3 regions of the Mesorhizobium sp. M1D.F.Ca.ET.231.01.1.1 genome follow, and region 3 is predicted to be linked to each of the others. Evidence: predicted binding sites of a transcription regulator. Region 3 holds the regulator's gene; each other region holds the start of a gene.
The links. The regulator PhoB, encoded in region 3, activates phosphate uptake and scavenging genes when phosphate is short. The targets are predictions, from matches to a motif close to TGTCATNNANCTGTCAT.
Positions count from the first base shown of each region.

Region 1 (10,034 bases), on a different contig from region 3:
CCCGGCCGGACAAATACCCAAGTTCGGCAGCATGTACTATTATGACCTGAAGGAGTTTGCCCGCTACTTCGATCGCGACCTCCTCATCGATCTCGAATTCGGCGATGTCGTCGACGTGCCCGCGATACCGGCAATCGTCAAGGACCGGCCGATCCGCGACGGCAACGGCAACGCCGTGATCATGAAGCTCGACAAGTTCCGCCATTTCAACATGCCAAGGGACAATCTGTCCTTCGCCGACAAGCGCCCGATGGCGGTCTGGCGCGGCGATTTCAACAATCCGATCCGCAAGCGGTTCGTCGATGCCGTGCGCGACGTGCCATTGTGCGATGCGGGCTCGCCCAAGCCGAGCGCGCCGGAGGACTACCGCAAGCCGTATCTCACGATCCCGCAGCAGCGGCAGTTCCGCTACATCGTCTCGCTCGAAGGCAACGACGTGGCGACGAACCTGAAATGGATCATGAGCTCGAATTCGCTCTGCCTGATGCCGCCTCCGACCTACGAAACCTGGTTTGCCGAAGCCGAGCTCGAAGCCAATGTCCATTACGTGCCGCTGGCGCCGGATTTTTCGGATATCGCCGACAAGATCGCCTATTTCGAGAAGTATCCGGCAGAAGCCCAACGCATTACGACAGCGGCCAACGCCTATTGCCGCCGGTTCAGCAACGAAAGGGACGAACGGGCGGTCTCGTTGCTCGTCCTCTACAAATATTTCGTGCTGAGCGGCCAGATCGAAGCAGACCCGGAAGTCTGGCGTTTTATCGCGGGCTGACCCGCGCCCTTAGGGCAATTCCAGGAAAGTGCGTGGCGGTTTCCGTCCGGAATTGCGAAAACAGACAGCTAGAGCGGACCAGCGATCCTATCAAATGCTGAACCGCCCTGGGGCTGGGAGGTTGCGCAATCGCTCAGATATCGCTGCGGTCGAGCACCAGATCGGCCGGGCCGAAGCGGTCCCTGGCGGTGAACTGCTGGTGCCAGTATGGGTAAAGCACCGGCGGCCGGCTGACGGCGTCGAGGCGAAGGCGCTCGTCAAGGGACAGCGTCAGGCTTGCCGCGGCAAGATTGTCCTTTAGCTGGGCTTCGTTGCGGGCGCCGATCACCAGCGAGGAAACGGCTGGGCGGCCGAGCAGCCAGGCCAACGCCACCTGCGCCGCCGAAACGCCGCGCGCCGTGCCGACCTCGTCCAGCAGGTCGACGATCCGCCACAGCCTGTCCTCGTCGCGGATCGGCGGCTCCGACCAGCCGGCAAGCTGGCGCGCCGTCGGGTTGTCGCGGCGGTATTTGCCGGAAAGCAGGCCGCCCGCCAACGGGCTCCACACCAGCACGCCAAGGCCCTGGTCGACCGAGATCGGCAGCAACTCATACTCGGCCTCGCGCGCTTCCAGCGTGTAGTGGATCTGCTGGGTGACGAAGCGCGGCTGATGGTGGCTGTCGGCGATCGAGAGCGCCTTCATCACCTGCCAGCCCGAATAGTTGGAGCAGCCGACATAGCGGACCTTGCCCTGGCCGACCAAAGTGTCGAGCGCGGAGATCGTCTCCTCCAGTGGCGTGACGCCGTCCCATTCGTGCAGGAAATAGATGTCGATGACATCGGTCCTCAGCCGCTTCAGGCTCCGCTCGCATTCGCGGATCAGATGATGGCGCGACAGGCCTTCGTCGTTGGGACCGCTGCCGATCCGCATGCGCGCCTTGGAGGCGATCAGCACATCGTTCTTACGCTTGCCGCCGAGCGCCTCGCCGACGATCTCCTCCGACAGGCCGTTCGAATAGACGTTTGCGGTGTCGATGAGGTTGATGCCGGCGTCGATGCAGGTATCGATGATGCGCCTGGCCTCCGACAGGTCGGAATTGCCGACGGCTGCGAACGGGCCCGTGCCGCCGAAGGTCATCGTGCCGAGCGTCAATGTCGAAACCTTCAGGCCGGAACGGCCAAGGGTGCGGTATTCCATGTCGGGGTCCTCGCGATTTTGTTTGAAGAGGCGCGCCGTGGCTGTGCGCCGGAAAGAGGCGAGGGCATTTTGTAGGACAATTCGAGCGGCTTGTCGCCCCGCCATCGATACGGGCCGGTCAGATATCGAATAGGCCAGCCCTTGCAATAAAACCGTCATTGCGGGTCTGTATCTCAGTCGGCTTACGGAGTTGCATGCCCGGCCATGCTGGAGCGCACCCGAAGCGAAGGCGGCTAACAGGCAGGCGGAGCAATGTGATGAACGAACTCAAAACAAATTCCGGAGCGAAGGACTGGCTCGAAGCCGAACTCGAGGACACGCTCGACGAAGATTATGAGCTCGAGCTTTCCGAACCTGCGCTCTCGCTCGAGATCGCCAAGATTTATAAGAAGTCGCATCCGCCCTCCATCGAGCGGATGACCTATTTCCGCGAATTGCTCAGGCTGCAGTCGGAACTGATCAAGCTGCAGTCCTGGGTCGCCTACCACAAGAAGAAGCTGGTGGTGATCTTCGAGGGCCGCGACTCCGCCGGCAAGGGTGGCGTCATCAAGCGCATCACCCAGCGGCTCAACCCGCGCATCGCCCGTGTCGTGGCCTTGCCGGCGCCGACCGAGCGCGAGAAGTCGCAATGGTATTTCCAGCGCTACGTGCCGCATCTCCCCGCTGGCGGCGAGATCGTGCTGTTCGACCGCTCCTGGTACAACCGCTCCGGCGTCGAGCGCGTCATGGGCTTCGCCGACCAGCATCAGGTCGAGGAATTCTTCCACGACGTGCCGGAATTCGAGCGCATGCTGGTCCGTTCAGGCATCACCCTGGTGAAATACTGGTTCTCGATCACCGACGAGGAGCAGCAGATGCGCTTCCTGATGCGCATCCACGATCCGATGAAGCAGTGGAAGCTCTCGCCGATGGACCTGCAGTCGCGCGTGCGCTGGGAGCAGTACACCAAGGCCAAGGAGGAGACCTTCGCCCGCACCAACATCAAGGAAGCCCCCTGGTTCATCGTCGAGGGCAACGATAAGAAGCGCGCCCGGCTGAACTGCATCGACCATCTCTTGCAGCAACTGCCTTACGAGGACGTGCCGCACGAGGAGATCACGCTGCCCGAGCGCGTCTTCAACCCGCAATACGAGCGCCAGGTGCTGCCGCGCGAACTCTACGTGCCGGAGAAGTATTGAGGCAGTGAAGTTGCGATCTCCCCCACAAGGGGGGAGATTGCGCTACCTACGCCCGCCCGATCGTCACATGCGTGGCGTCTGCCGTCGCGACCTGGCTGGTGCAGCGGTAGCCGAGCTTCAACATATCGAGGCCTGCGAAAAGATGCTCGCCGGAGCCGAGCAGGATTGGCGAGATCGCGAGATGCATCTCGTCGATCAGCTTCTCCTGGAGATATTGCCGGATGGTGGAAACGCCGCCGCCGACGCGCACATCCTTTCCGTTTGCCGCCGCTTTCGCCTGTTCGAGCGCCGAATGGATGCCGTCGGTGACGAAATAGAACGTCGTGCCGCCATCCATGACTATTGGATCGCGCTCGTAATGGGTCAGCACGAAGGTCGGGACGTGGTAGGGCGGGTTGTCGCCCCACCAGCCTTTCCAGTTCTCGTCGGGCCATTCGCCGCGGATTGGCCCGAACATGTTGCGGCCGAGGATCCAGGCGCCGACATTCTCGAAGCTGCGCGCGGCGAAGCTGTCATCGATGTCGGTGGTGCCGCCGTCCACGCCGATCACCATCTCGCGAAAGGTGCGGGTGTCGATCAGCCACTTATGCAGACCTTCGCCGCCGACGCCGAGCGGGTTTTCGAGAGTTTGATCGGGACCGGCGCCGTAGCCGTCGAGCGCCAAGGTGAAAGCGTTGACACACAGCCTGGACATCATCGCCTCCTGAACCGGTTGTAATTTGCAAGTGGTTATGGGATAGCTGAACCGATTGCGGATTGCAAGCAGTAATTTCTGGGCGAGCAAAACCAACTCGCCGCCGAACCGGCGCCCGGTTATGCAGCAAGGTATTGGAGGAGGGCCTACCCCCTCAGCATCTCCGCCGCGGTCGGCGCGAAATAGGTGAGAATGCCGTCGCAGCCGGCGCGTTTTAAGGCGAGAAGCGATTCCAGCATCGCCTTCTCGCCGTCGATCCAGCCATTGGCGGCCGCTGCCTTGATCATCGAATATTCGCCCGACACCTGGTAAGCGAAGGTGGGCATCTGCAGTTCGTCCTTCAGCCGGCGGATGATGTCGAGATAGGGCAGACCCGGCTTCACCATCAGCATGTCGGCGCCTTCGGCGAGGTCCTGCTCGGCTTCGCGTACGGCTTCGTCGGAATTGGCGTGGTCGATATAGTAGGTCTTCTTGTCGCCCTTGAGGAGGCCGGCGGTGCCCACCGCCTCGCGATAGGGACCGTAGAAGGCAGAGGCGAATTTCGTCGCGTAGGACATGATCGCCACGTCCTGAAAACCGTTGGCGTCGAGCGCGTCGCGGATTGCGCCGATGCGGCCGTCCATCATGTCGGACGGCGCGATGATGTCGGCGCCCGCCGCTGCCTGGATGACGGCCGCCGCCGCCACCTGCTCCACCGTCTGGTCGTTGACGATGATGCCGTCGCGCAAGATACCGTCATGGCCGTGGCTGGTGAACGGATCGAGCGCGGCGTCGGTGATGATGCCGATCTCCGGCACCGCGTCCTTGATGGCGCGCGTGGCGCGGTTGATGATGTTTTCCGGGTCGAGGATGTGCGACCCGGTCTCGTCGCGCAGCGAAAGCTCGACATTTGGGAAAGTGGCGATAGCGGGGATGCCGAGCTTGGCGGCTCGCTCCGCCTCCTTGACCGCGAGATCGACGGAGAGGCGATAGACGGCCGGCATGGCGGCGATCGGTTCGCGCACATTTTTGCCGTCGACGACGAAGATCGGCCAGATCAGGTCGTTCACCGAGAGCTGGTTCTCCTGCACCAGCCGGCGCGACCAGTCGGCCTTGCGCATGCGCCTGAGCCGCCGGCTGCCGGTGATCTCGTCGACGCTGCGCGTGCCTGCGGGTTTCGCGGGGGTGAATCTGTTCATCGCCAAAACTCTCTTTTGGTTCCGGCTTCTACCACGCGGCCCTGCCGCTGACCAATGCGACACGATTGTGCCAAGGTCGAAGCTGCCGATCGCCCCCTTGTGGTCCGGCAGGGCAAGGGGGCGCTGTCCCGCCATACGTTTCCGATAGTTACGGCTGACCATTCCCCGATAGAATTTGCGCCGCACCCCTCACGGCCACGCGAAAGGCCTCGTCGAAGCTGACGCCGCGGACTTGCCATTGATAGGTCTTGCCGCGATCGGCCAGCCGCCAGTCGGCGATCCAGCCGAGGTCCTTGTCGCTCCACACGATGCTGCCGGCTAGCGTCTTGCTGGCGCCAGTTCCCTTTGCAAGCCGGTCGAGCTTTGCCATCTCGGCGGCCCGCAACCCTTTTTCATTGAGCCCGGCAAGCTGAGCGGCCTTTGGAAAGGTGACGCGCATCAGCATCGGCGCGGTGGCATTGCCGAAGGACTCGCGCATCGTCTTGCCGCGATCCTCGTCGGCCGTCAGCACGAAATGCCTCACGCCTTGCTCGGCCGTGAGCAGGACGGCGAGCGTCGGCCGCTCGCCGTGCCAAGGCTTGCTGCCGAGCTGCGCCAGGAGCTTGTCGATCACGGCGGGCTTGTAGAGGCAGGTGAGGTCGTGCGGCCTGTCATGCGTGCCTTGCTCGTCATGGACCGGAATGCCTTCCAGCCGGTCGTGGTAGCGGAAGGATTGGACGAAGTCGGCCGCCTTGCCGCGCAGCGCCAGCATCTCCGGCTTCTGCGTCAGCCGCTGGTCGCCGGAGACCTTGACCAGCACCTTGTCCAGGCAATCCTTGAAGCCGATCTGCCGGTTCGGCTCGCCGGTGCCGGTGACGATGGTCTGCGCCTGGTAGAGCTCGGCGGTCGTCGCGGCCATGGCGACGCGAGAGACGAGGCAGATGGCGATCAGGCCGATAAAACTGGCTGCGAGACGAGAAAATCCTGACATGTCTTGCCGGTTGGTTCGAAGAGGCCATTTCTAGCACCGGGCGCGGATGGCGGCCATAACTGGTTGCCGGCTAACTTGGGGCAAAGGCATGGCCTTCATCTGGTTCATCTACGCCGCCTGGCTGCTGCTGATTGTCTATCTGACTGTTCAGGCGATTGGTGTGAAACGCGATACGGAACCGCATCTGCTGCAGAGTTTCGGACTGATGTTTGCAATGATCGCGGCTTTCCTGCTGCCGCGCCTGCCATTGTTTGCCTTCGTCAATTTCGCACCCGTCAACCCCGTCCTGAGCAGCATCAGCGCCGTTCTGGCGGTTGCCGGCATGGCGCTGCTGGTCTGGGCGCGGCAGACTCTCGGCCGCAACTGGAGCCAGACCGTTTCCGCCAAGCAGGACCATGAGCTGGTGACGTCCGGCCCATACCGCTTGCTGCGCCATCCCATGTATACGGGCGGCCTGCTCGCATGCATCGGCTCGGCGATCGTGGTGGGCGGGCCATTCGTCTTTCTCCTCGTCCTGCTGGGGGCGATCTTCATCTGGCGCGTCGGCGCCGAGGATCGGCTTCTGGCGCGTCAGTTTCCCGATGAATTCCCGGACTATGCGCGTCGAACCAACGCGCTCATCCCCTTCGTCTGGTAGTGCCCGCCGCAAAAGGGCACTCGACAATTGACGTTCGCCCGGTCGCCGCTTAGCACTTCAGTCCCCCTGGAAGGGCGGGGAGAAGGATTCTGCGGTGATGGATTTTGGCGGAGGCGACGAGATTCGCTTCGAGCGGTTGGGCAAGGCGGGCGTCGTCACGCTGACGCGGCCGCAGGCGCTCAATGCCGTCACCCATCGCATGGTCGGGGCGCTCGGCAAGGCGCTCGATGCCTGGGAGGGCGATGCCGGCGTCGCCGTTGTCGTCGTCAAGGCCGAGGGCAGGGCGTTTTCCGCCGGCGGCGACATCCTGCACATCTACGAGGCCGGCCGCGCCGGCAAGCCGCCGGTCGACTTCTTCGCCGACGAGTACCGCCTCAACGCCCGCATCGCGCGCTTCAGGAAACCCTATGTCGCCTTGATCGACGGCATCGTGATGGGCGGCGGCGTCGGCATCTCCTTCCACGGCTCGCATCGCGTGCTGACGGAGAACGCTCAGTTCGCCATGCCTGAAGTCGGCATTGGCTTCTTCCCGGATGTCGGCGCCAGCCATTTGCTGCCCGATCTCGGCGGCAGCTTCGGCATGTATCTGGCGCTGACGGGAAACCGCATACGCCATGGCGATGCGCTGTGGTCGGGCCTCGCCACGCACACCATCAAGGCCGAGGACCAGGCCGGCCTGCTTGACGAGTTGGCGGCATCGGGAGATCCGGGTGAGGAACTGCGCGGCTTTTTCACGCCGGCAAAGCGCGAGACGGAGCGGCAGGATCTGGAAGCGATTGCCCGCCATTTTTCGAAAACCTCGCTGGCCGGCATCGTCGCCAGCCTCGAGGACGCTGCCGCCACCGACGTCTTCGCCGCCAAGACGCTGGCGACGATGAGGACGCGTTCGCCGACCAGCCTCAACGTCGCCTGGCGCGAGATCAGTGCCGGACTGACGCTGTCGATGGACGAGTGCATGAAGATGGAGTTCCGCATCCTCAACCGGATGCTTGCCGGCCACGACTTCTACGAAGGCATCCGCGCTGCCATCATCGACAAGGGCTCGAAGCCGGAGTGGCGCCCGGCAAGCCTCGAAGCGGTGAGCGCCGCCGATGTCGACGCCTATTTCGCGCCGCTCGGGGCAGGGGAGCTCGATCTGTGAGCGAGGTGACCTCCAGGCGCGTGGTGCTGCAGCCCTCGACCACCGAGGTCATCTTTGCCTGGTTCCAGCGCGTGATTGCCGGCTATTGCCTGCTCTTCGGCATCCTCTACTGGATCCGGCTGATCGGCATCTATCCGGGCGAGCTCTGGCGCTTCGACCTGATGCCGGTGCACTGGCAGGTCGCCGCGGCCACGCTTGCCGTCTTCTTTCCCTTCGCCGCTGCGGGCCTCTGGATGCTCGCCTCCTGGGGGCCGGTGATCTGGTTCATCTGCGCAGCGACCGAGACGGTCATGTATGCCGGCTTTCCCAACCTCTTCGGCCACCGGCTGCTGATCGTCATCTCGCATGCCTGCGTGGCGCTGCTCTACATCATCTTCCGGGTGGTCATCTGGCTGCAGAAGCGCCGGCTCAGGCAGTAATGCATGTCGCCCGAAAGTGGGCAGCGGTTTCGGGAGAACGACATGCATCAGATCAAACACCCAAAGCGCATCGCCTGAGGCTGCCTTCAGGGCGACTCGCTTTGGGTTGCCAGATGGCTCCGGGGACCTAGATTCGAGAGCAGCGATTTGCCCCAAAACCGTTGGCTAAATCTTTAGGTTAATTGTTCTTGCTCGCGTGACCGTTCGTTAAGCCTCTTTCGAAACCTCTTACCGGTAAGCTCTTGTTAGCCCTGGCGTTTAAGTCGAATTTTATGAGTATTCGATAGTGTCGCGATCAAGGTGAAGAACAAAAAATCACCGGGCGACAAACGAGAGGCAAAGACAATGATCAATTCGCGTCCGGCGGCGAAGACCGCCAACGTATCCGACGACCGCCGCGAGGCGATCCGTTCGCTGTACATGGAATCGCTGCAGCTGGTGGAGCGTCTGCATCGCCGTCTGCTTGACGTGATCAAGGACGAGTTCGACCGCAACGGCCGCTCCGACATCAACGCCATCCAGGCGCTGCTGCTGTTCAACATCGGCAATTCGGAGCTGACCGCCGGCGAGCTGCGCTCGCGTGGTTATTATCTCGGCTCGAATGTTTCCTATAACCTGAAGAAGCTGGTCGACCTCGGCTTCATCAACCACCAGCGCTCGCGCATCGATCGCCGCTCGGTCCGCGTCTCGCTGACGCCGAAGGGCAACGAGGTGGCCGACGTCGTCGCCGGCCTCTACGAGCGCCATGTCGGCTCGATCGAGGCGGTCGGCGGCATCAACACCGACGAGTTCAAGCAGATGAATCGGGCCCTGCAGCGCCTCGACCGCTTCTGGAACGATACCATCGCCTACCGGATGTGAGCGCATTCGAAATCTGAGATATCGAGCGCGCCGAAGAAGCGTGACCCGGGGCAAAGAGCAGGGGCTGGTGCCGAAAGGTGCCGGCCCTTTTCTTTTGCGGATGCGGGGCTGCAGCTGCGAATGCGGGCTACAGTGGGGCGCTTGACCGCCGGGCAGAGCGCGTGGAAGCTCTCCGGCCAAAGGGGAGAGCTTCATGCGCTACGTCCTGCTTGCGATTTCGTTTTCATCCTCGCTTCGCCGGCCGGCGCCAAGACGCTCTACTATGGCAGCAGGGCGGGCATGGAGGTCACGATCGTCAAAAAGTCCGGCATCGGCACAGCGCATGCCAGCATATTGACCAACCACACCAGGCAGAACGCAATTGGCTTTTGCCGCGACTATGTCGGCAGGGTGACCGAGGATTGCATTGCCGGGGAAATGAACACGCCGTTGCATCTGGAAATCACCGCGGACTGCAAGGCCGGCAAGTTCACGAACTTTTACGGCGCCAACATGCTCTTCCAGGGACGCAGCCCCGCCGGCAGTGCAACCGACTTTCTGATCACTGATACGGACGAGAACGTGGTTCTCGATGGCTCGGGCGCCTCCGGCTACGACTATACAATCGATCAATTCAAAGCCCTGTGCCCGAACCGGGTGAAGTAAGGGTAAGCGGACCTGCCGAAACGGCTGCGATGCCAAAATGCATCGGTCCCTTTTCTTTGATGGCATCGCCGCAAGCAAATCGCGGGCCAAGGCCACGTTGCCGCCATAATCGCGGGCAATGCGAAATGTGGGTGATGCTGCGGGCCGATGCCCTGCGCTCCTTGGAACCTGCGTTGCGGCAGCGCGTTTCTGGCAGCCGGTGAAGCGGGTCATGGTTGGCGAATTGTTAAGTTGCCACCCCTAGAGTGAGGACAATGCTGCCCGGCATGCGATTGAGCGAGAGCGATTAAGCAAAGAATGTCTGCCATGAGAACCAGCCGCCGTTTCTTCCTTACCGGAGCCTCCGCGCTCGCCGCCGCCAT
Region 1 is NZ_RZOZ02000001.1:941,719-951,752, reverse strand. Features, by position in the region: gene EN874_RS04870 (glycosyl transferase family 90) at 1-772, shown strand, start outside; gene EN874_RS04865 (aldo/keto reductase) at 906-1,949, opposite strand; gene ppk2 (polyphosphate kinase 2) at 2,207-3,127, shown strand; gene EN874_RS04855 (dihydrofolate reductase family protein) at 3,174-3,821, opposite strand; gene hemB (porphobilinogen synthase) at 3,968-4,999, opposite strand; gene EN874_RS04845 (DUF2066 domain-containing protein) at 5,148-5,969, opposite strand; gene EN874_RS04840 (isoprenylcysteine carboxylmethyltransferase family protein) at 6,058-6,606, shown strand; gene EN874_RS04835 (enoyl-CoA hydratase/isomerase family protein) at 6,704-7,747, shown strand; gene EN874_RS04830 (DUF6163 family protein) at 7,744-8,166, shown strand; gene EN874_RS04825 (MarR family winged helix-turn-helix transcriptional regulator) at 8,512-9,027, shown strand; gene EN874_RS04820 (hypothetical protein) at 9,169-9,672, shown strand; gene EN874_RS04815 (L,D-transpeptidase family protein) at 9,979-10,034, shown strand, end outside.
Region 1: ppk2 (polyphosphate kinase 2) is a predicted target of PhoB. The motif match lies at 2,092-2,108, and genes of this name have one in related genera.

Region 2 (10,034 bases), on a different contig from region 3:
GGTGGAGACGCAAGGTTTTCCGAATGCCTGAACGGTGGATTAGCCTGGGCGCTCGGGTTATCTGATGCGCTTTGGGCAAATCCTGGATTGGCGCGATGAAAGACTATGAGCATCCCTTCTTCCGGCCGTTGTGGCGACGCATCGCCGTCGTCGCCGTCTGTTTGATCTGGTCGGTGATCGAGTTCGCCTCCGGCACGCCGTTCTGGGGCGTCATCGCGCTCGGCTTCGCCGGTTACGCCGTGTGGCAGTTTTTCTACCTCTACAAGCCGGCTGAGGAGAACAAACCGCCGGCCGAGCCGAAGGAATGATCGGAATCCATGGGGTGGAGGGCTCACGGGACGGCGCGCATGGCGGATCGGATGCGTTGGCGATTGGCTGAAACGTCTCTCGCTTCGTCATCCACGGGCGAAGCAAGGAGCGAAGCGACGCGGCGCAGACCCGAGGATCCATGCCGTGACGTCAAAGCAGCCGCTGCGGTGCAGAATTCTGCTCCGCTGCGCCCGTCGACTGAGGTTACGGCATGGATCCTAGGGTCTCCGCGATGGAGCTTCGCTCCTGCTTCGCCCTAGGATGACGAAGTTTGGAGGCTTCGGCCAATCCCGAAGGTTTGCGCCGATCTTTCAGCCGGCGAAACCTCCGGGGCAGCAACCGGCCGAAGCCGATATGGATAGGAGTCAAAAATGTCGAAACTGCTCGTCAAGGCCGACAGGGGCCATGGCCATGTCGCCCACGTCACGCCGCAAAGCGCCGGCTGGACTTATGTGGGTTTCGACCTCCACCGCTTGCAGCCGGGCGAGACGGCGTCCGGCAAGACGGGCGAGCGCGAGGTCTGCCTGGTCTTCGTCACCGGCAAGGGCAAGGCGTCGGCCGGCGGCAAGGATCTCGGCCTGCTTGGCGAGCGCATGTCGCCCTTCGAGGGCAAGCCCTGGTCGGTTTACGTGCCGCAAGGCTCCGACTGGTCGGTGACCGCCGACACCGGGCTGGAGCTCGCCGTCTGCTCGGCGCCCGGCCTTGGCGGCGGCCTGCCGGTTCGCGTCATCGGTCCGGACGATCTCGGCCAGGAAGTGCGCGGCAAGGGCACCAACACGCGCTACGTCACCAACATCCTGCCCGAGGGCAAGCCGGCCGACTCGCTGCTGGTGGTCGAGGTCATCACGCCCGGCGGCCATACCTCCAGCTACCCGCCGCACAAGCACGACCAGGACAATCTCCCCGCCGAATCCTATCTCGAGGAGACCTACTACCATCGCCTCAACCCGCCGCAAGGTTTTGCCTTCCAGCGCGTCTACACGGACGCCGACAGGAACGGTGTGCGCGACCTCGACGAGGCTATGGCGATCGAGGATGGCGATGTCGTGCTGGTGCCCAAGGGCTACCACCCCTGCGCGGCCTGCCACGGCTATGATCTCTACTATCTCAACGTCATGGCCGGCCCGAAGCGGACCTGGAAATTCCACAATGCGGCCGAGCATGAGTGGCTAATGACGGCCTGAGGTTTCCCGGCGCGCTCAACCCGTTGGTCCAGTTCGGAAAAATCGTCGGCTAAGGACCGGTAGGGTCTGTTTGCCTTCGAAAACCCATGAAAGCTTCGTCAATCCGTCATGGAAATCACCTATGGCAGCGGACTGACGAGGTTTTCTCATGCGCTACGCCATCTACTACACCCCACGGCAGGACGAGCCGCTGGCGCGCATCACCGCCAATTGGCTGGGCCGCGACCCGTTCGGCGCGGCGACGCGGCCGGTCGAGGCGGTGGCCGAGCTGTCGGCGGCGGAAGTTGCCTTCCACACGGCCTCGGCGCGGCGCTACGGGTTTCATGCGACGCTGAAGGCGCCGTTCCGGCTGGCTGGGAGCGAGACGGAAGCCTCGCTGCGTGCCGCGCTCGACAGCTTTGCCGAAGCGACCCAGCCCGTTATCATCCCGCGCCTCGTCGTCGGCCAGATCGACGGTTTTTTCGCGCTGGTGCCGGAAGCGCCGATGCCGGCGCTCAACCGCTTCGCCGGCGATGTCGTGCTGGCCTTCGACCGCTTTCGGGCGCCATTGACGGAAGCCGAGATCGAGCGGCGCAGCCCCGACTCGCTGAAGCCGCAGGAATTCCGCAATCTGTGCCGGTGGGGCTATCCTTACGTCTTCGAGACGTTCCGCTTCCACATGACGCTCTCCGGGCGCGTCGGGCCACAGGAAAGCCGGCGTCTTCGTGCCGCGATCGACAGCCTGTTCGCCGACGTGCTGCAGCGTCCGGTGCCGGTGGATGCGCTGACTTTGTTTGTCGAAACCGAACCGGGCGCCCCGTTCATGGTGCTCTCCCACCATGCGCTTGGCCACCGCTCGGCCAGAAAAACCGCGTGACCGCCCTATGTACCGCCCAACGTATGATCGCTTGAGACAGGACTGCCTGAAATGACCGCCGAAACCGTCCTCACGAATGCCCGCATCGTGCTGCCCGATGAAATCGTCGAGGGCTCGCTGCTGCTGCGCGATGGCCAGATCGTCGCGATCGAGCCGGGCGCGACGCGCGGCGGCGAGGACATGGGCCGCGACTACATCATCCCGGGCCTCGTCGAGCTCCACACCGACCATCTCGAAGGCCACTATGCGCCGCGTCCGAAAGTGCGCTGGAACCCGATCGCCGCCGTGCTCGCCCATGATGCGCAGGTCGCGACCGCCGGCATCACCACGGTGCTCGATGCCTTGCGCGTCGGCATGGACGAGGATGCCGACCTGAAGTCCGACGACGTCCGCAAGCTCGCCGACGCCATCGAGGACAGCGTCAGGCAGGATCGGCTGAGGGCCGACCATTTCATCCATCTGCGCTGCGAGGTCTCGGCCCCGGACTGTCTCGAGGCCTTCGCCAATTTCGACACCGACGACCGCGTGAAGCTCGCCTCGCTGATGGACCATGCGCCCGGGCAGCGCCAGTTCGTCAACCTCGAGACCTATGCCTATTACTACCAGCGCAAGCTCAAGCTGACCGACCGCGACTTCCAGAAATTCTGCGAGAAGCGGATGGCGGAATCGGCAAGGAATTCAGGCCCCAACCGTGTCTTCATCGCCGCCGCCTGCCAGGAGCGCGGCATCGTGCTTGCCAGCCATGACGATGCGACCGCCGGCCATGTCGACGAAGCCGTGGAGCAGGGCGTGCGCGTCGCCGAATTCCCGACCACCGAGGAGGCGGCAAGGGCCTCGAAGGCGGCCGGCCTCGGCGTGCTGATGGGTGCGCCCAACGTCATGCGCGGTTCCTCGCATTCGGGCAATGTCTCGGCCAGGGCGCTGGCAGGCGACGGCCTGCTCGACATCCTGTCGTCCGACTACATCCCCTTCAGCCTGATCCAGTCGGCCTTCTTCCTCGGCGACGTCGTCGAAGGCATCTCGCTGCCGCAGGCGGTCGCCATGGTCTCGAAGAACCCGGCCGACGCCGTCGGCCTCACCGATCGCGGCGTCATCGAGCCCGGCCGGCGCGCCGACCTCGTGCGCGTGCGCGTCGACGAGCACGTGCCGGTCGTGCGCACCGTCTGGCGCCAGGGCAAGCGTGTCGCATGATGGTTTCGGCGTTGATCGAACGCGAGCTGACCGAGACCCTTCCGATCCGCAACGGCGTCTTCGTCGCGGTTGTCGGCCCAAGCGGCGCCGGCAAGGACACGGTGATCGGCTATGCCAAGGCGCGCTTTGCCGACGAGACGCGGCTGGAATTCGTGCGTCGCGTCATCACCCGGCCGAGCGATTCGGCGAGCGAGGACCACGACACGCTGGCCGATGCCGCCTTCGCCGAGGCGGAGGCCGACGGCGCCTTCGCCATTTGCTGGGACGCCCATGGCCTGCGCTATGGCCTGCCGGCCGACGTCGACTGGGCGGTCGCCAACGGTCATGTGGCCGTGGCGAATGTCTCGCGCGCGGTCATCCCGGGGCTGCGCGAGCGCTATGCCAATCTGGCGGTGGTCGAGATCACCGCGACGCCGGAAATCCTCGCCGAGCGGCTGGCGGCGCGCGGCCGCGAATCGCGCGGCGAAGTGCTGGCGCGTCTGGCGCGCAGCACCAGCGTGACGCTTTCCGGGCCGGACGTCACCTCGATCGACAACAGCGGCGCCAGGGAGATTGCCGGCGAGCGCTTCGTGGATTTGCTGCGCAAGGCGATGGCGTTTTCGGACCTGTCGAGCATGATCTAGCGCCCTCCTTCTCCCACAACAAGGGGAGAAGGGAACGGCGCTGCCGCTACTCCGCCGGTGCGCCGGCGACGTTCCGGCGCGTCGCTTCCAGCATCCGGCGCCGGGCGCGGAACACGCTCCATTGCTGGTCGACCAGCACGCCGATCAGGATCACCCCGCCCATCACCGCGAAGTTGAGCGAGGAGGGGATGCCGAGCAGGTTGACCAGGTTCTGCAGCTCCTGCAGCAGCACCGTGCCTAAGAGGACGCCGACCAGCGAGCCCTCGCCGCCGCGCAGCGAGAAGCCGCCGAGCACCGCCGCGGCGATCGCGTAGAGCTCGTAGAACTGGCCGTGGCTGGCCGGCGAGATCGAGCGCGTATACATGGCGAAATAGATCGCCGACAGCGCCGTCAGCACGCCGCAGATGACATAGGCCGCGATCACGACGCGCCCGGTGCGGATGCCCGAATATTTCGCCGCTTCCTCGTTCTTGCCGATGGCATAGAGATAGCGGCCGAACACCGAGCGGTGCAGCACCACCCACATGACGATGGCGATGACGATCAGCGCGATGAAGCTGTTCGGCACGCCCCAGGAACGGCCCGCGGTCAGGAATTCGAGCTCGGGGAAATTCTGGCCGAAGGCGAAGCCCGCCGTGCCGTCGGCGGTGTAGAAGCGCGCTACGCCGCGATAGATCAAGAGGCCGCAAAGCGTCACCACGAAGGGCTGCATCTTCAGCCGCGTGATCAGCCAGCCATGCACGAAGCCGATGATGGCGCCGAGGACGATGATCAGCGCGAAGGCCAGCGGCCAGTCCATCTCGCGCACGGCGATGAAGTCGATGAACAGCGTGCCGAGCAGCGCCACCAGCGAACCGACCGAAAGCTCGATGCCGCCGGTGATGATGACGAAGGCCTGGCCGATGGAGAGGATGCCGAACAGGCCGATCAGGTTGGAGGTGTTGGCAAGGTTGATCGGCAAAAGGAAGCGCGGGTTGATGGCCGTCACCACCGCGCCGACCACCAGGATCAGGATCAGCAGGCCGAGGTCTTTCTTGCTCATTGCGCTCCTCCAGCGGCATGCGCCAGCTTCGGCTTCTTGCCCACCGCCAGCAAAAGCACGTTCTCCTGGCTGAAATCGTCCCGGTCGAGAATGTCGGAGATCTGCCCCTCGTGCATGACCGCGATACGGTCCGAGACGCCGATCACCTCTTCCATGTCGCTGGAGATCATCAGCACCGCGACGCCTGCGTCGGCAAGCGACCGCATCAGCCCGTAGATCTCGGCCTTGGCGCCGATATCGATGCCGCGCGTCGGCTCGTCGAGGATCATCACCTTGGGGTTCATCGCCAGCCACTTGGCCAAAACCACTTTCTGCTGATTGCCGCCCGACAGCGTGCCGGTGCGGGTCAGGACCGACGGCGCCTTGATGCCGAGGTCTTTCTTCTGCTTCTCCGCGGTGGCGAGTTCGGCGCTGACCGAGACCAGCGAGCGCTTCGCATGCGCCGGCAGGTTGGGCAGCGAAATGTTCTCGGCAATCGAGAGGTCGAGCAGGATGCCGGTCAGCTTGCGGTCTTCCGGAACCAGGAAGATGCCGCTCGCCACCGCATCGGCGGCCGATCCGACATCGAGCGCCTTGCCGTCCAGCGCAACGCTGCCGCCGAGCTGTTCGTCGATGCCGAACAGCACGCGCGCGAGCTCCGTGCGGCCGGAGCCGACGAGCCCGGCGAGGCCGAGGATCTCGCCGCGTCGAAGGTCCAGGCTGACCGGATGATCAGGATAGGCTGCGGTGCGCACGGCAACTGCGGAGAGCGCGACGCCGCCCGGCGCGCGCCCGGCCTCAGCGGCTTTCTCACGCTCCTTCAGCATGCGCCCGATCATCAGCTTGACCATCTGGTCGTGGTTGATCTCGCTCTTGGGCAGCGTGCCGGCAAGCATGCCGTCGCGCAGCACCACGACGCGGTCGGCGACGCGCTCGACTTCGTGCAGGCGGTGCGAGATGAAGATGACGCTGATGCCTTCCGACCGCAGCCCCTTGATGACGTCGAGCAGCTTTTCGGTTTCGGCGATCGGCAGGCTGGAGGTGGGCTCGTCGAGGATCACCAGCCGCGCCCTGATCGACAGCGCCTTGGCGATCTCGACCATCTGCTGCTGCGCGAGCGACAGTGATGCGACCGGCGCGTCGGCCGAGAAATTGGCGCCGACGCGCTTCAACAGCGGGGCCGCCATCTGCCGCAGCTTCGCGCGGTCGACCAGCCGCAGCGGGCCGGCCTTCAGCGGCTCGCGGCCGAAGAAGATGTTGGCGGCGACATCGAGGTTTTCGAACAGGTTGAGCTCCTGATGCACGAAGGCGATGCCGGAGCCGATGCTGGCTTCCACGGTCAGCCCGTCATGCGCGATGCCGTCGACGGTCACGGTACCGCTATCCGGCCGCGTCACGCCGCCGAGGATCTTCATCAGGGTCGATTTGCCGGCGCCGTTCTCGCCGACCAGGCCGATCACCTCGCCGGGCCTGACCTCCATGGAGAACCCGTCCAGCGCCACGACGCCCGGATATGTCTTGCGCACGGCCTCGAGGCTCAGGAACGGAGCGGATTGAACAATGGATGGGTCGGAATAGTTCATCACGCCATGGTTGATCGAGCTTGGCAGCGGCCGGTGGGCAACAGACTGACGGGCCGCGTGCGGCCCGTCAATACGGACGCCGGCTCAAGGTGGATCCCTGAGCCGGCGCAACTGATCTCGCGCTTACTTGCCGGCCATCGCCTTCAGATTGGCAGCATAGGCGTCGACATCGTCCTTGCCGATGATCTTGGTCGGCACGATGATCAGGCCGTTCTCCGGAATGCCCGACTTGTCGCCCTTGAGATAGGAAGCCATCAGCTTCATGCCCTGATAGGCCCATTCGAACGGCTGCTGCACGACCGTCGCGGCGACCGTGCCTTCCTTGACGCCGCCCAGCGTGATCGGATCGTCGTCGAAGCCGACGACGGTGATCGAGCCCAGCTTGCCGGCGTCGCGCAGCGCTTCATAGATGCGCGGCGTGTTGTAGGAGTAGAAGCCGACCATGCAGGTGATGTCGGGGCTGGCGACCAGCGCGTCCTCAACATTCTTCTTGGCGCGCGCCTGGTCGATGTCGTCGCCGCGCACGTCGACCAACTCGATCTTGCTGCCGGCGAGCCCGTCCTTCATGCCCTGGATGCGTTCCTTTGCGTTGTCGGCGCCGAGCAGGCCGACGAAGCCCAGGCATTTGCCGCCGTCCGGCATCGCCTTCTTGGCGATCTCGGCCGCCTGCTTGCCGGCGTCGACGTTGGATGACCCGATATAGGCGACGCGCTTGGTCTGCGGCGCGTCGCTGTCGGTGGTGAACAGCGCCGTCTCGGAAGCGATCTTGTTGAGCCCGTCGGTCGAGGTCTTGGGGTCGACGGCCGACACCATGATGCCCTTGACGCCGGCCGTCACCAGATCGTCCATCAGTCGCTGCTGGATGGCGACCGACGACTGCTCAGGGTATTTCAGCTCGAGATTGTAGTCGGGCAGTTCGCCCTGCGCCTTCTTCACGCCGGCTTCCGCCGCTTTCCAGAAGTCTGACGCGCCGTTGACGACAAAGGCCAGCGTCGGCTTGTCGTCGGCGCGCACGGTCGCGCTCGCCGACAGGCCGAGGGCCAGGGCCGCCGCGGCGACGGATGCGTTACGGATCATGGATTTCATGGTTCAACCTCCTTTTGAAACTCATCGCTGATGTGTCGGCTGCGGCCTGGACGCCCTCCTCCTCAAGGGGCTTGCCCAAGGTCTGGCAACTTAAGAACGGCGCCAATCCAGCCGCGACCAAGACACTAGACACAGATTTGGCGTTCGTAAATAGTCCGATTTGTCTGACATTTTCGTGAGAACGAGACTGCCCTTTCGGCGGCATTCCTCCGACCGGCGCGCGCCCGCTCCACCGCCGCGATCGGCCGGAAGGCCCCGGCCACGCTGCGGCGAGTTGACAATAGAACGCTTAGGGATATTAGTAAAGAGTATTAGTTGCGGGGCGCCCAGGCGCGCGTTTTCACCGAGCGCGAAGAGACAAGCCGCCAGTTGGCAAGGGAGGAATGGCAGCGGCGGCATCGTGCCAAAATTCGGCAAAATTGTCAGCTTTGCTGACCTTTTTCGGGCTGTTTCGTCGACATGTGATGTGGCTGGCGCCGACGCTGTCGGACATGATAATAGTTATAATCAGGAGCGCGGTTCCCATAAACACGCCGCGCCGGAGCATCTTGTTGTTGCCGCCGGCCTTTGCTTAACAGCCGACAAGGTTTGGGAAACGAACATGAGTGAACCGACGGAACTGCGCGATCCCCCGGAAGCCTCCAGGCGCCGCAAGCCGTCCGCCAGGCCCAAGGGTCGTGTCACCATGACCGACATCGCTCGGGCCGCCGGCTGCTCGCAGGCGACTGTCTCGTTCGTGCTCAACAATTCGCCTGGCATCAGGCTGTCGCAGCAGACGCGCGATCGGGTGATCGAAGCGGCCAGAACGCTCGGCTACTCACCGCCGGTCTTCTCCGCCCTGCGTCCGCCGGTGACGCCGTTCGAAGGCCTGGACGGCGTCATCGGCTTTGCCGTCGACCAGCTAGCCACCAGCCCGGAGGCGGTGGTCGCCATCGAGGGCGCGCGCCAGGCCTCGTGGAACGCCGGCAACGTGCTGCTGGTCGCGCAGACCATGGGCGATGCCGTCATGGAGCCGCGCGCTATTTCAGCGCTGACACGACGCGGCATCTCGGCGCTGATCTACATGACCATCTTCACCCGCGAGATCGTCGCGCCCGAGTTCCTCTACAGCCTCGATATCCCGGTCATCCTGCTCAACTGCTACACCGCCGACTATGCCTTCCCGGCCGTCGTGCCTTCCGAGATCGCCGGTGGCCAGAGTTCCACCCGGCATCTCATCAGCCACGGCCACCGCCGCATCGCCACCATCACCGGCGAGCCGTGGATGCAGGCGGCGCAAGACCGGCTGAAAGGCTATCGCCGCGCCTTGGCCACCGCCGACATCCCCTTCGATCCCGAGCTGGTGGTCGAGGGCGACTGGTCGGCCAGCGCCGGCTATGCCGCGACCGTCAAGTTGCTTGCCCTGAAGGACCGCCCGACCGCCATCTTCTGCCAGAACGACCGCACCGCGATCGGCTGCTACGAGGCGCTGAAGGAGGCCGGCCTGCATATCCCCGAGGATATTTCCGTGGTCGGCTATGACGACGAGGAGATCGCCCGCCACCTCTTCCCGCCGCTGACGACCTCGATCCTGCCGCATCTGGCGATGGGCCAATGGGCGATCGAGCAGCTGGAGACGCCGATGACATCCGGCCACGGCCGCTACCCCATCACCAAGCTGGAATGCCCGCTGGTGGAAAGGGAGAGCGTGGCGGCAGTGCGGGACGCTCCAGGATGAAATCCCGCAAGGATCGCCGCGAGGCTCTGTATTGACATTGTCGTGGGGATCGCGCTGCCAGGCGCCAAGCTGCGGCGGGGCATGCTGGAGCAGGTTCCCTTGCTGCTGATAGGCCGCCTGGCGGTCGATCAGGCGTTCCAGGGAACGGGGCTCGGCGGCGACCTGCTTTCCGATGCGCTGCGGCGTTGCCTGGCGGTTTCCGAGATCGCCGGGGTTCGCGCCGTGGTGGCGCACGCGATCGACGACGCGATGAATTTTTATCAACGGCATGGCTTCATTACGTCTCCGCTGGGCGAGCGCGTCATGCTGATGCCTATCGAGACCGTGCAGTCGCTTTTCGTGAAAGGTTGAGGCTGGTCCGCGGCAACCGTGAAGTCGCCCGTAGGCGCCGGCGCGTGCGCCGCTATCCTTGTCCGAGGCGATTGCTTCGCGCCTTGGCAGCAATGCCGTCGAGGCTTAGCTTG
Region 2 is NZ_RZOZ02000003.1:346,458-356,491, reverse strand. Features, by position in the region: gene iolE (myo-inosose-2 dehydratase) at 1-31, shown strand, start outside; gene EN874_RS11185 (DUF3329 domain-containing protein) at 96-308, shown strand; gene iolB (5-deoxy-glucuronate isomerase) at 681-1,493, shown strand; gene EN874_RS11175 (DUF1045 domain-containing protein) at 1,642-2,349, shown strand; gene EN874_RS11170 (alpha-D-ribose 1-methylphosphonate 5-triphosphate diphosphatase) at 2,401-3,540, shown strand; gene phnN (phosphonate metabolism protein/1,5-bisphosphokinase (PRPP-forming) PhnN) at 3,537-4,163, shown strand; gene EN874_RS11160 (ABC transporter permease) at 4,210-5,205, opposite strand; gene EN874_RS11155 (sugar ABC transporter ATP-binding protein) at 5,202-6,767, opposite strand; gene EN874_RS11150 (sugar-binding protein) at 6,891-7,853, opposite strand; gene EN874_RS11145 (LacI family DNA-binding transcriptional regulator) at 8,455-9,570, shown strand; gene EN874_RS11140 (GNAT family N-acetyltransferase) at 9,613-9,921, shown strand.
Region 2: EN874_RS11175 (DUF1045 domain-containing protein) is a predicted target of PhoB. The motif match lies at 1,587-1,603, and genes of this name have one in related genera.

Region 3 (10,034 bases):
TCTTCCGGACGGCCACGCGCCTTTCCGCCATCCTTGTGCTGGTCCTGCTCGGCGGGGTCGCGATCTCGCTGATCGCCGGCTCGTGGGAGGCCCTGTCTAAGTTCGGCTTCTCCTTCCTTACCACCGAATCCTGGAACCCGGTCACCGAGAATTTCGGTGCCCTGGCGCCGATCTACGGCACCATCGTCACCTCGGCCATCGCCATTCTCATTGCCGTGCCGATCGGCATCGGCATCGCCGTCTTCCTCACCGAGCTCTGCCCGCGCCCGCTCCGGCGCCCGATCGGCATCGCGGTCGAGCTGCTCGCCGGCATTCCCTCGATCATCTACGGCATCTGGGGCCTGTTCGTCTTCGCGCCCTTCCTGCAGACGACGGTGCAGCCCTTCATCATCGGCCTTTTCCACGGCATACCGGGCCTTTCCAGCCTGTTTGCCGGTCCACCCTACGGCATCGGCCTGCTGACCTCGTCGCTCATCCTTGCCATCATGGTGCTGCCCTTTATCACCTCGATCACCAAGGACGTGTTCGATACGGTGCCGGCGGTGCTGAAGGAATCAGCCTACGGCATCGGCTGCACGACCTGGGAAGTGACCCGGCGCGTGACCATTCCCTACACCCGCGTCGGCATCATGGGCGGCGTCATGCTCGGCCTCGGCCGCGCGCTTGGCGAGACGATGGCCGTCACCTTCGTCATCGGCAACGCGCACCGCATCAGCGCCTCGCTGTTTGCGCCGGGCACGACGATCTCGGCGACCATCGCCAACGAATTCACCGAGGCCGACGGCGAGCTGTATACGTCCTCGCTGGTCTCGCTCGGCCTGATCCTGTTCATCATCACCTTCATCATCCTCGCGCTCGCACGCTACATGCTGTTGCGCATCGATAGCCGCACGGGAGCCTGACCGATGTCGACAGCCGCATCGCTCCACCAGAGCCGCAAGCGCAAGAACGCCGTGATGATGGCGCTGTGCGTCATCGCCGCGGGCATCGGTCTTGCCTGGCTGGCGCTGATCCTCGGCGCGCTGATCTACAAGGGCCTCTCCGGCGTCTCGCTGGCGGTCTTTACCGAGATGACGCCGCCGCCCGGCGACGCCGGCGGCCTGCTCAACGCCATCTACGGCAGCATCGTGATGACCATCATCGGCATCATCGTCGGCACGCCGATCGGCGTGCTGGCCGGCACCTACATGGCCGAGTACGGGCGCTTCTCGCGTCTCACCACGGTGGTGCGTTTCATCAACGACATCCTTTTGTCGGCGCCGTCGATCATCGTCGGCCTGTTCGTCTATGAGCTGATGGTGCGGCCGATGGGGCATTTCTCGGCGATCGCCGGCGCGGTGGCGCTGTCCATCCTGGTGATCCCCGTCGTGGTGCGCACCACCGAGGACATGCTCAACCTTGTGCCCAACGCGCTGCGCGAAGCCGGCACCGCCATCGGCGCGCCGCGCTGGGTGGTGATCCGCTCCGTCGCCTATCGTGCCGCGCTATCCGGCATCGTCACCGGCATATTGCTGGCGATCGCTCGCATTTCAGGCGAGACGGCGCCGCTGCTGTTCACCGCGCTCAACAACCAGTTCTGGTCGAGCAATCTCAACGCGCCGATGGCCAGCCTGCCGGTGACCATCTTCCAGTTCGCGCTCAGCCCCTATGAGGAATGGCAGCAACTGGCCTGGACGGGCGCACTCATAATCACCCTGACGGTTCTCGGGCTGAGCATTTTCGCCCGCAGCCTTACCGGACGCAGAGAGGACAGATGAAACCGATGTTGTCCACCGACCTTAACGTAGCCGAGACGGCCGTCGAAAAGGCCAAGATCGAGGTCAAGAACCTCAACTTCTACTATGGCCAGTCGAAGGCGCTGAAGGACATCAACCTGTCGCTGCCGGAGCGCAGCGTCACCGCCTTCATCGGGCCGTCGGGCTGCGGGAAGTCGACGCTGCTGCGCGTGCTGAACCGCATCTACGAACTCTACCCGAAGCAGAGCGCCGAAGGCCAGGTGCTGCTCGACGGCAAGAACATCCTCGACCGCTCGCAGGACCTCAACCTGCTCAGGACCAAGATCGGCATGGTGTTCCAGAAGCCGACGCCGTTCCCGATGTCGATCTACGAGAACATCGCCTTCGGCGTCAGGCTGTACGAGAAGATCAGCAAGGCCGAGATGGACAACCGGGTCGAGTCGGCGCTGAAGCGGGCGGCGCTGTGGAACGAGGTCAAGGACAAGCTCAACGCCAGCGGCCAGAGCCTTTCGGGTGGCCAGCAGCAGCGGCTCTGCATCGCCCGCACGGTGGCGGTGAAGCCGGAGGTCATCCTGCTCGACGAGCCGGCATCGGCGCTCGATCCGCTGTCGACGGCCAAGATCGAGGAGCTGATCGACGAGCTGCAGGCCGACTACACGATCGTGATCGTCACCCACAACATGCAGCAGGCGGCGCGTGTGTCGCGGCAGACGGCGTTCATGTATCTCGGCGAGCTGGTCGAGTTCGACCGGACCGAGAAGATCTTCACGTCGCCTCGCGAGAAGCGCACCCAGGACTACATCACCGGCCGCTTCGGCTGAGTTCATACGAGGACATCACCATGGCCCATACGGTCGCTTCCTTCGACGACGATCTGAGGCAGATCAGCCAGCTTATCCGTGACATGGGCGATCTTGCCGGGTCGATGGTCGGCGCGTCGACCAAGGCTCTGCTCAACTCCGACAACGCGATGGCGCAACGTGTGGTCTCCGACGATGCCATCATGGACGCGCGGCAGCGCGAGCTCGACGATCGCGCCATCACGCTGATCGCCAAACGCCAGCCGATGGCCGACGACCTGCGCAGCGTGGTCGGCGCCATCCGCATGGCCGGCGACCTCGAGCGCATCGGGGACCTTGCCAAGAACATCGCCAAGCGCGTCGGCTCGGTCGGCGTCAGCGCCGCGCCGCGCGACCTTTCGCACTCCATCGATTCGATGGCGCAGCTGGTGCTGATCCAGGTCCAGGGCGTGATCGAGGAGTATACGGCGGGCGACGCCACGGCGCTCGCCAAGCTGCGCAACGACGACGAGCGCATCGACGTCAAATACACCTCCGTCTTCCGCGAGCTCCTGACCTACATGATGGAAGACCCGCGCAACATCACGGCTTGCACGCATCTTTTGTTCTGCGCCAAGAATCTGGAGCGCATCGGCGACCATGTGACCAATATCGCCGAGAACGCCTATTATGTGCTGACCGGCACGCAATTGCCCGCGAACCGTCCGAAACAGGACGAGACGGCGATGTCGGCGCCGGCGGCCTGACAGCGAAGGTAGCTCTATATGATCGCGCCACGCATCATGGTGGTGGAGGATGAGGAGCCGCTGGGGGTGCTGCTCCGTTACAACCTCGAATCCGAAGGCTATCAGGTCGAGGTGGTGACCCGCGGCGACGAGGCCGAGATCCGCCTGCAGGAGAACGTGCCTGACCTTCTGGTGCTCGACTGGATGGTGCCGGCGGTTTCCGGCATCGAGCTTTGCCGGCGGCTCAGGATGCGGCCCGAGACCGAACGGCTGCCGATCATCATGCTGACGGCGCGCGGCGAGGAAAGCGATCGCGTGCGCGGCCTCTCGACGGGCGCCGACGACTACCTGGTCAAGCCGTTCTCGACGCCGGAATTCATGGCCCGGGTCAAGGCGCTGCTGCGTCGCGCCAAACCGGAGGTGCTGTCCAGCGTGCTCAAGGTCGGCGACATCGTGCTCGACCGCGAATCGCACCGCGTCTACCGCAAGAAGAGCGAGATCAGGCTCGGCCCGACCGAGTTCCGGCTGCTCGAATTCATGATGCGGCATCCCGGCCGGGTGTTCTCGCGCAGCCAGCTGCTCGACAATGTCTGGGGCGAGACGATCTATATCGACGAACGCACGGTGGACGTACATGTCGGACGCCTGCGCAAGGCGGTCAACAACGGCCGCATGCCGGATGTCATCCGCACCATCCGCGGGGCGGGTTACGCGATCCGGGAAGACTAGGCTAGAGCCCCGCCATCCCGATGGATCGAAATCATGTTCCAGGGGCAGAACTCAATAGCAGGCGGTTGCCGATGCCGCAGTAGTGGCGATGCAGGGGATATGCATGAGGCCCGGCTCGCCTGGCCTCAAGCCTTCCTCCGGCTTTCCCGCAGGCGCTTCACCGTTGCATCGACGATCGGACCGATGTCACTGCGATCGATACCCACATCCTCGAGATAGTGGTCGTTGAGCCTATTCAGTTCCTCGATCACGGCGATCCGGAATACTTCATCCTGGCACCAGCCCACCAGTTTGCCGAGAACGCGGCCGACACCAGAAGAGGACCAGTGGCGCCAGGCATGCGGCCTTGCGTATGGCGGCAGGGACTTCACACTCGTTGTCATGTCGAACCTCCCGGAAATGTTTATGCAGTCTCTGCCTTCTCCGGCGGAAAGACCCGAAATGCTCCTGAAAGAGTTCGGAAAAGTTTCCGAAGTCGGGTAGATTTCGGCCCATGGTGATGATCCACCGAATGGGACCGTTCCGCCTCGATACCGAGACGGGAATCGTGTTTCGAAATGCCGAGCCCCTCGCATTGGGGCAGCGAGCGGTTGCGCTCCTGCGCGTGCTGGTGGAGCGAGCGGGTGCACCCGTCTCCAAGGCTGCGCTGATGGATGCCGGATGGTCCGGTCTCGCCGTTGAAGAAAGCAACCTGACTGCCCAGATCGCGGCACTCCGCCGGGTGTTCGGGGAAGAACCCGGCGGCGAGCGCTGGATCGAGACGCTCCCGCGCCGCGGCTATCGGTTCGTCGGACCAGTGGTCCCGGCGAAGGACCCGCCCCAAGATGAAGGAGCGGAAGTGAATCCGGCACTCCTGATTCCCGGAGGGCCCTCCCTCGCCGTTCTGCCCTTCGTCAACATGAGCGGCGACCCCGAGCACGAATACTTCAGCGACGGTATCACCGAGGACATCATCACCGACCTCTCGAAGGTCTCCACGCTCAACGTGCTGTCGCGCCACACCACCTTCACGTTCAAGGGCAAGGCCGTCGAAATAGGTCAGCTGGCTCAGCGGCTGAAGGTCGGTTACGTCGTCGAAGGCAGCGTGCGCAAGGCTGGCGGGCGGGTGCGGATCACGGCGCAGCTGATCGACGCGAGCAAGGACAGCCAGGTCTGGGGCGAGCGCTATGACCGCGAACTGAAAGACATCTTTGCGCTGCAAGACGAAATCGCGCAGGCCATCGTGGCGGCGCTGAAGATTAGGCTGCTGCCAGCCGAGAAGACAGCGATCGAGAGCCGCTCGACGCAGGACCCGGAGGCCTATCAGCTCTATCTCCAAAGCCGGTATTACCGGACGCAGCAGGGAGCGAGAAACCTGGAGATCGCTGTTCGCTTTTGCCGGCGAGCGCTGGAAATCGACCCTGACTACGCTCGCGCCTGGGCTTTGGTCGCCCTCTGCCAGGCGGGCCTGCATTTCAGGGGAAGGTCAGAAGAGCCGGGCTTATCAGCCGCCGAAAAGGCGCTCTCGATCGATCCAACTTTGGCCGAGGCTCATACTGCTAGGGGGCGAGCACTGGCTGAGATGGGGCGCTTCGATGAGGCGCTGGCGGCGCAGCAGGAATCGCTGCGCCTGGAACCGGACTCGTTTGAGGTGCGGGCTAACCTTGGCGTGACCTGCCATTACCTCGGCCGCTACGAAGACGCGATCGAGCATTCCGAGCGCGCCACCCGGCTTTTTGAAGCAGACTACTGGGCTCCCTGCATTGCGGCTGATTGTTATCGAATGTTAGGCCGGCATGACGAACTCAGGGCTGCTGCACGTCGGATTTTGGAGCGCGTCGAAAGGGAGATCGCGCTGCACCCCGACAACGCACGTGCCATTGCGATAGGAGCTATCGCATTGGCCCACCTTGGAGAGAAAGCCCGCGCCAAGGAATGGGCCGCGCGAGCGTTGACGATTGAGCCGGATGACGTGATGGACCACCACAATATTGCATGCGCCTTTGCCCAGATGGGCGAGCTGGATCAGGCTATCGATCTATTGGAGACCTGCGTTCGCAGAGCTCCGCCCAAACATCTCATGTGGATCACGCGAGAGCCCGATTTGATGCCCCTCCACGGCCATCCACGGTATCAAGCGCTGATCGCGCGCGAAGAAGCGCGGTTAGCTGCGATTGCGACCGGGCAAGCGAGCTAAGCAGGTTGACTTTGGTCGCTTGTCCGATATCGACCTGAAGGTCTCGATGTCAGCATTTGGCATACAGCAGGTCGGAAATTCGGTCGCTTAGAGATGATCGGTTTCACCCCTAATCGTCAGGCGACGTTTTTCCCGGTTGAGCCGGACCTCGCCTGAACGCCCGGCGCGAAGATCTCCTGGTCGACGAAGGTCAGCGCGCGCATGGCGCAGCCTTCGCGGATCAGCGGCAATTCGTTCGGCTCGGTATCGAAGGAGATCGACTGCGAATGCTGGCCGCCGGCGGTCTGGGCGATCGCCTCGCGCAGCGCCGGCTCGATCAGGTCGAAGGCGGCGGCGCTGACGCCGACCATGGCGACCGGCGCCGGGTCGATCAGCGCGAACAGGCTGCCGAGGCTGAAGCCCAGGGCCTCGCCCGCCCGGCGATAGGCCTCGCGCTCCGGACCATCCTTCTCGCGCGCCTTGGCGGCGAGCGCGCGCATGTCGGCATCGCCGACATCGACTGGCTCGGCATCCTCGCTCATCTTCATGGCGCTGCGCCAGATGGCGTAGTTGCCGGCATAGGCCTCGACGCAGCCGCGCCGTCCGCAGCGGCAGAGCGCGCCGCCCGGACGGTGGATCATGTGGCCGAACTCGCCGCCCGAGGAATGCGTGCCGGTGAACAGCTCGCCCTTCAGCACCAGCCCCATGCCGATGCCGTGCGAGAGCAGGATGGCGATGAAATTGTCGCGATAGCGGTCGGGGTCGCGCCATTGCAGCGCCACCGCCATCATGTTGCAGTCGTTCTCCATGGTCGCCGGGATGCCGAATTCCTTTTCCAGGATGTCGGCGAAGGGAATGTCGGTCAGCGGCGTGATCGGCGACCACAGCATGGCGCGGGCATGGGAATCGGTGATGCCCTGGATGCCCATGGCGAGGCGGGCGACGCTGCCGACATCGAGGTCCGGATCCTCCAGCCGGCGCCGCACGATCGCAATGCATTCGCCGATCAGCTCTTCGCGCGGCATGGTAAGGGTATCGAGGCGACGCTGCTCCTCGGCGATGACCTGGCCGGCATAGTCGATGACCGCGACAGAGAGGAAATTCAGCGACAGCACCACCGTCACCACCGCCGCCACCTCGGGATTGAGGGCGAGGCCGACCTGCGGCCGGCCGCGCTTCAGGGAAGCGGTCTCGCTCGGCTTGCTCTCGGCCAGGATGCCTTCCTGGATCAGGTCCGCGCTGATCGCCGAAATGGTCGAGTGGCTGAGCCCGGTGGTTGCGGCGATTTCCGTTCGCGACGGCTGGCCGGCCTGTCGCACGGCCGAAAGCACCATGGCGCGGTTGCGCCGGCGCAGGTCGTCGTGGCGGATTCCGACCGACATTTCTTCCTCCCGGTCAGCGCGGCCTCTTGATAATGCATGGCCGTCGGCGACGCGCCAGATCGGTTCAGGTCCGGACAGTGCCGTCGAACCGCCTGAATTGTCTCGTTCAATTCCAGCGGAAAGCGTCGCGCTTCCTTGGAACTGTTTTGGGATAGTGGCAGAAGCGGCAGGGACTGTCATTATTTATTGCGGGCCTCGAAAAAAAGTCCGGGCCACCTCAAAAACCATCATTGTCGCAGTTGACAGCGCTTCGGCGTTGGATCACTATTTTTTCGAGGCTCGAAAAAAAGCCTCGGTGCCGGCCTTCGGGCCAGTCTGGGTCGCGCCGCAAGGGCGCAGGGAGGAAATCATGAAGAGATTCGCAACCGCCATGCTGGCGGGTGTCGCCTTGTCGTTGACGCTTGCGTCGGTCGCCGAGGCGAAGGACAAGGTGATCGGCGTTTCCTGGTCGAATTTCCAGGAAGAGCGCTGGAAAACCGATGAAGCGGCGATGAAGAAGGCCATCGAGGCGGCCGGCGACAAGTATATTTCCGCTGACGCGCAGTCCAATCCGGGCAAGCAGCTGACCGACGTCGAAAGCCTGATCTCGCAGGGCGCCAATGCCCTGATCGTGCTGGCGCAGGACGCGTCGGCCGTCGGGCCGGCGGTGCAGAAGGCGCTGGACGAGGGCATTCCGGTCGTCGGCTACGACCGGCTGATCGAGAACAAGGACGTCTTCTACCTGACCTTCGACAACAAGGAAGTCGGCCGCATGCAGGCCCGCGAAGTGTTCAAGGTCAAGCCGGAAGGCAACTATGTCTTCATCAAGGGCTCGGGCGCCGACCCGAACGCCGATTTCCTGTTCGCCGGCTCCATGGAAGTGCTGAAGGAAGCCATCGACGGCGGCAAGATCAAGAATGTCGGCGAGGCCTATACCGACGGCTGGCTGCCCGCCAACGCGCAGAAGAACATGGAGCAGTTCCTGACCGCCAACGACAACAAGGTCGATGCGGTGGTGGCGGCCAATGACGGCACCGCCGGCGGCGTCGTCGCGGCGCTGACGGCGCAGGGCCTCGCCGGGACCGTTCCGGTGTCGGGCCAGGACGGCGACCACGCCGCGCTGAACCGCATCGCGCTCGGCACCCAGACCGTGTCGGTGTGGAAGGACGCGCGCGAACTCGGCAAGAACGCCGCCGAGATCGCCTCGGCGCTCGCCGACGGCAAGAAGATGACCGACATCGCCGGCGTCAAGGATTTCACCACGCCGGGCGGCAACACTGTCAAGTCGCTGTTCCTGACCCCGGTGGCAATCACCAAGGACAATCTCAACGTGGTCATCGACGCCGGCTGGATCAAGAAGGACGAGGTCTGCGCCGGCGTTGCCGCGGGCGCCGTCGCCGCCTGCAACTGAGGCAGGCCTTCCAGTTTGAAGACCAGGCGCCGCGGCCCATAAGCCGCGGCGTCCATCAAGCTTCGTTTCGCAACGGGCTTCCGGCTTCAAGTGAGCCGGGAAAGCCAATAGAATCATGTTCCGGCAACCGCGCCAGACGGCAAACCGGTGGGAGGAAATCATGACCGATACGACCTCAAGCACGGTCGCCGCGGACCGGGCACGCGCAGCCGAACTCAGCGCCGCCGGCCGCTTCCTCAAGGCAACCGAACTCGACACGCGCATGCTCGGCATGGTCGGCGCGCTGCTGGTCATCTGGATCGGCATCCACGTCCTGTCGGGCGGGCTTTTCCTGACGCCGCGCAACCTGTGGAACCTGTCAGTGCAGACGTCCTCGGTAGCCATCATGGCGACCGGGATGGTGCTGGTCATCGTCATGCGCAATATCGATCTTTCCGTCGGCTCCGTCGAAGGCGTGGTCGGCATGATCATGGGCGTGGCGCAGGCCGAATTCCTGATCCGGGTCATCGGTCTCGAGCTCGGAAATCCCTTGCTGTGGATCATCGCGCTCGCCGCCGGCGTGGTGCTTGGCCTGGCGATCGGCGCGTTCCAGGGCTTCATCATCGCCTATATGGAGGTGCCGGCCTTCATCGTCACGCTGGGCGGCCTGCTGGTCTGGCGCGGCATGGCCTGGATGATCACCAGCGGCCGCACGGTCGCGCCGCTCGACGCCACCTTCCAGTTGATGGGCGGCGGACCGCGCGGCTCGATCGGCGCCACGGCGAGCTGGGTCGTCGGCGTCGTCGCCTGCGCGGCGGTCGCCTTCGCGCTGCTCAACGGCCGCTCGCAGCGCAAGCGGTTCAATTTCCCGCTGCGTCCGGTGTGGGCGGAAGTCTTCCTCGGCGTCGTCGCCTGCGCCGCCATCCTCGGCGCGGTCTCAGTCGCCAATTCCTATCCGTGGCCGGTCGGCATCGTGCGCCAGTACGCCCAGCAGAACGGCATCACCATTCCCGAAGGCGGTCTGTTCATCGCCCACGGCATCGCCATACCGGTGCTGATGGCGGTCGCGGTCGGCATTGTCATGACCTTCATCACCCGGCGAACCCGCTTCGGCCGCTATGTCTTCGCCATCGGCGGC
Region 3 is NZ_RZOZ02000002.1:252,549-262,582, reverse strand. Features, by position in the region: gene pstC (phosphate ABC transporter permease subunit PstC) at 1-902, shown strand, start outside; gene pstA (phosphate ABC transporter permease PstA) at 906-1,757, shown strand; gene pstB (phosphate ABC transporter ATP-binding protein PstB) at 1,754-2,557, shown strand; gene phoU (phosphate signaling complex protein PhoU) at 2,578-3,282, shown strand; gene phoB (phosphate regulon transcriptional regulator PhoB) at 3,301-3,990, shown strand; gene EN874_RS33645 (DUF1127 domain-containing protein) at 4,116-4,373, opposite strand; gene EN874_RS07600 (winged helix-turn-helix domain-containing tetratricopeptide repeat protein) at 4,484-6,166, shown strand; gene EN874_RS07595 (ROK family protein) at 6,283-7,527, opposite strand; gene xylF (D-xylose ABC transporter substrate-binding protein) at 7,877-8,917, shown strand; gene EN874_RS07585 (sugar ABC transporter permease) at 9,078-10,034, shown strand, end outside.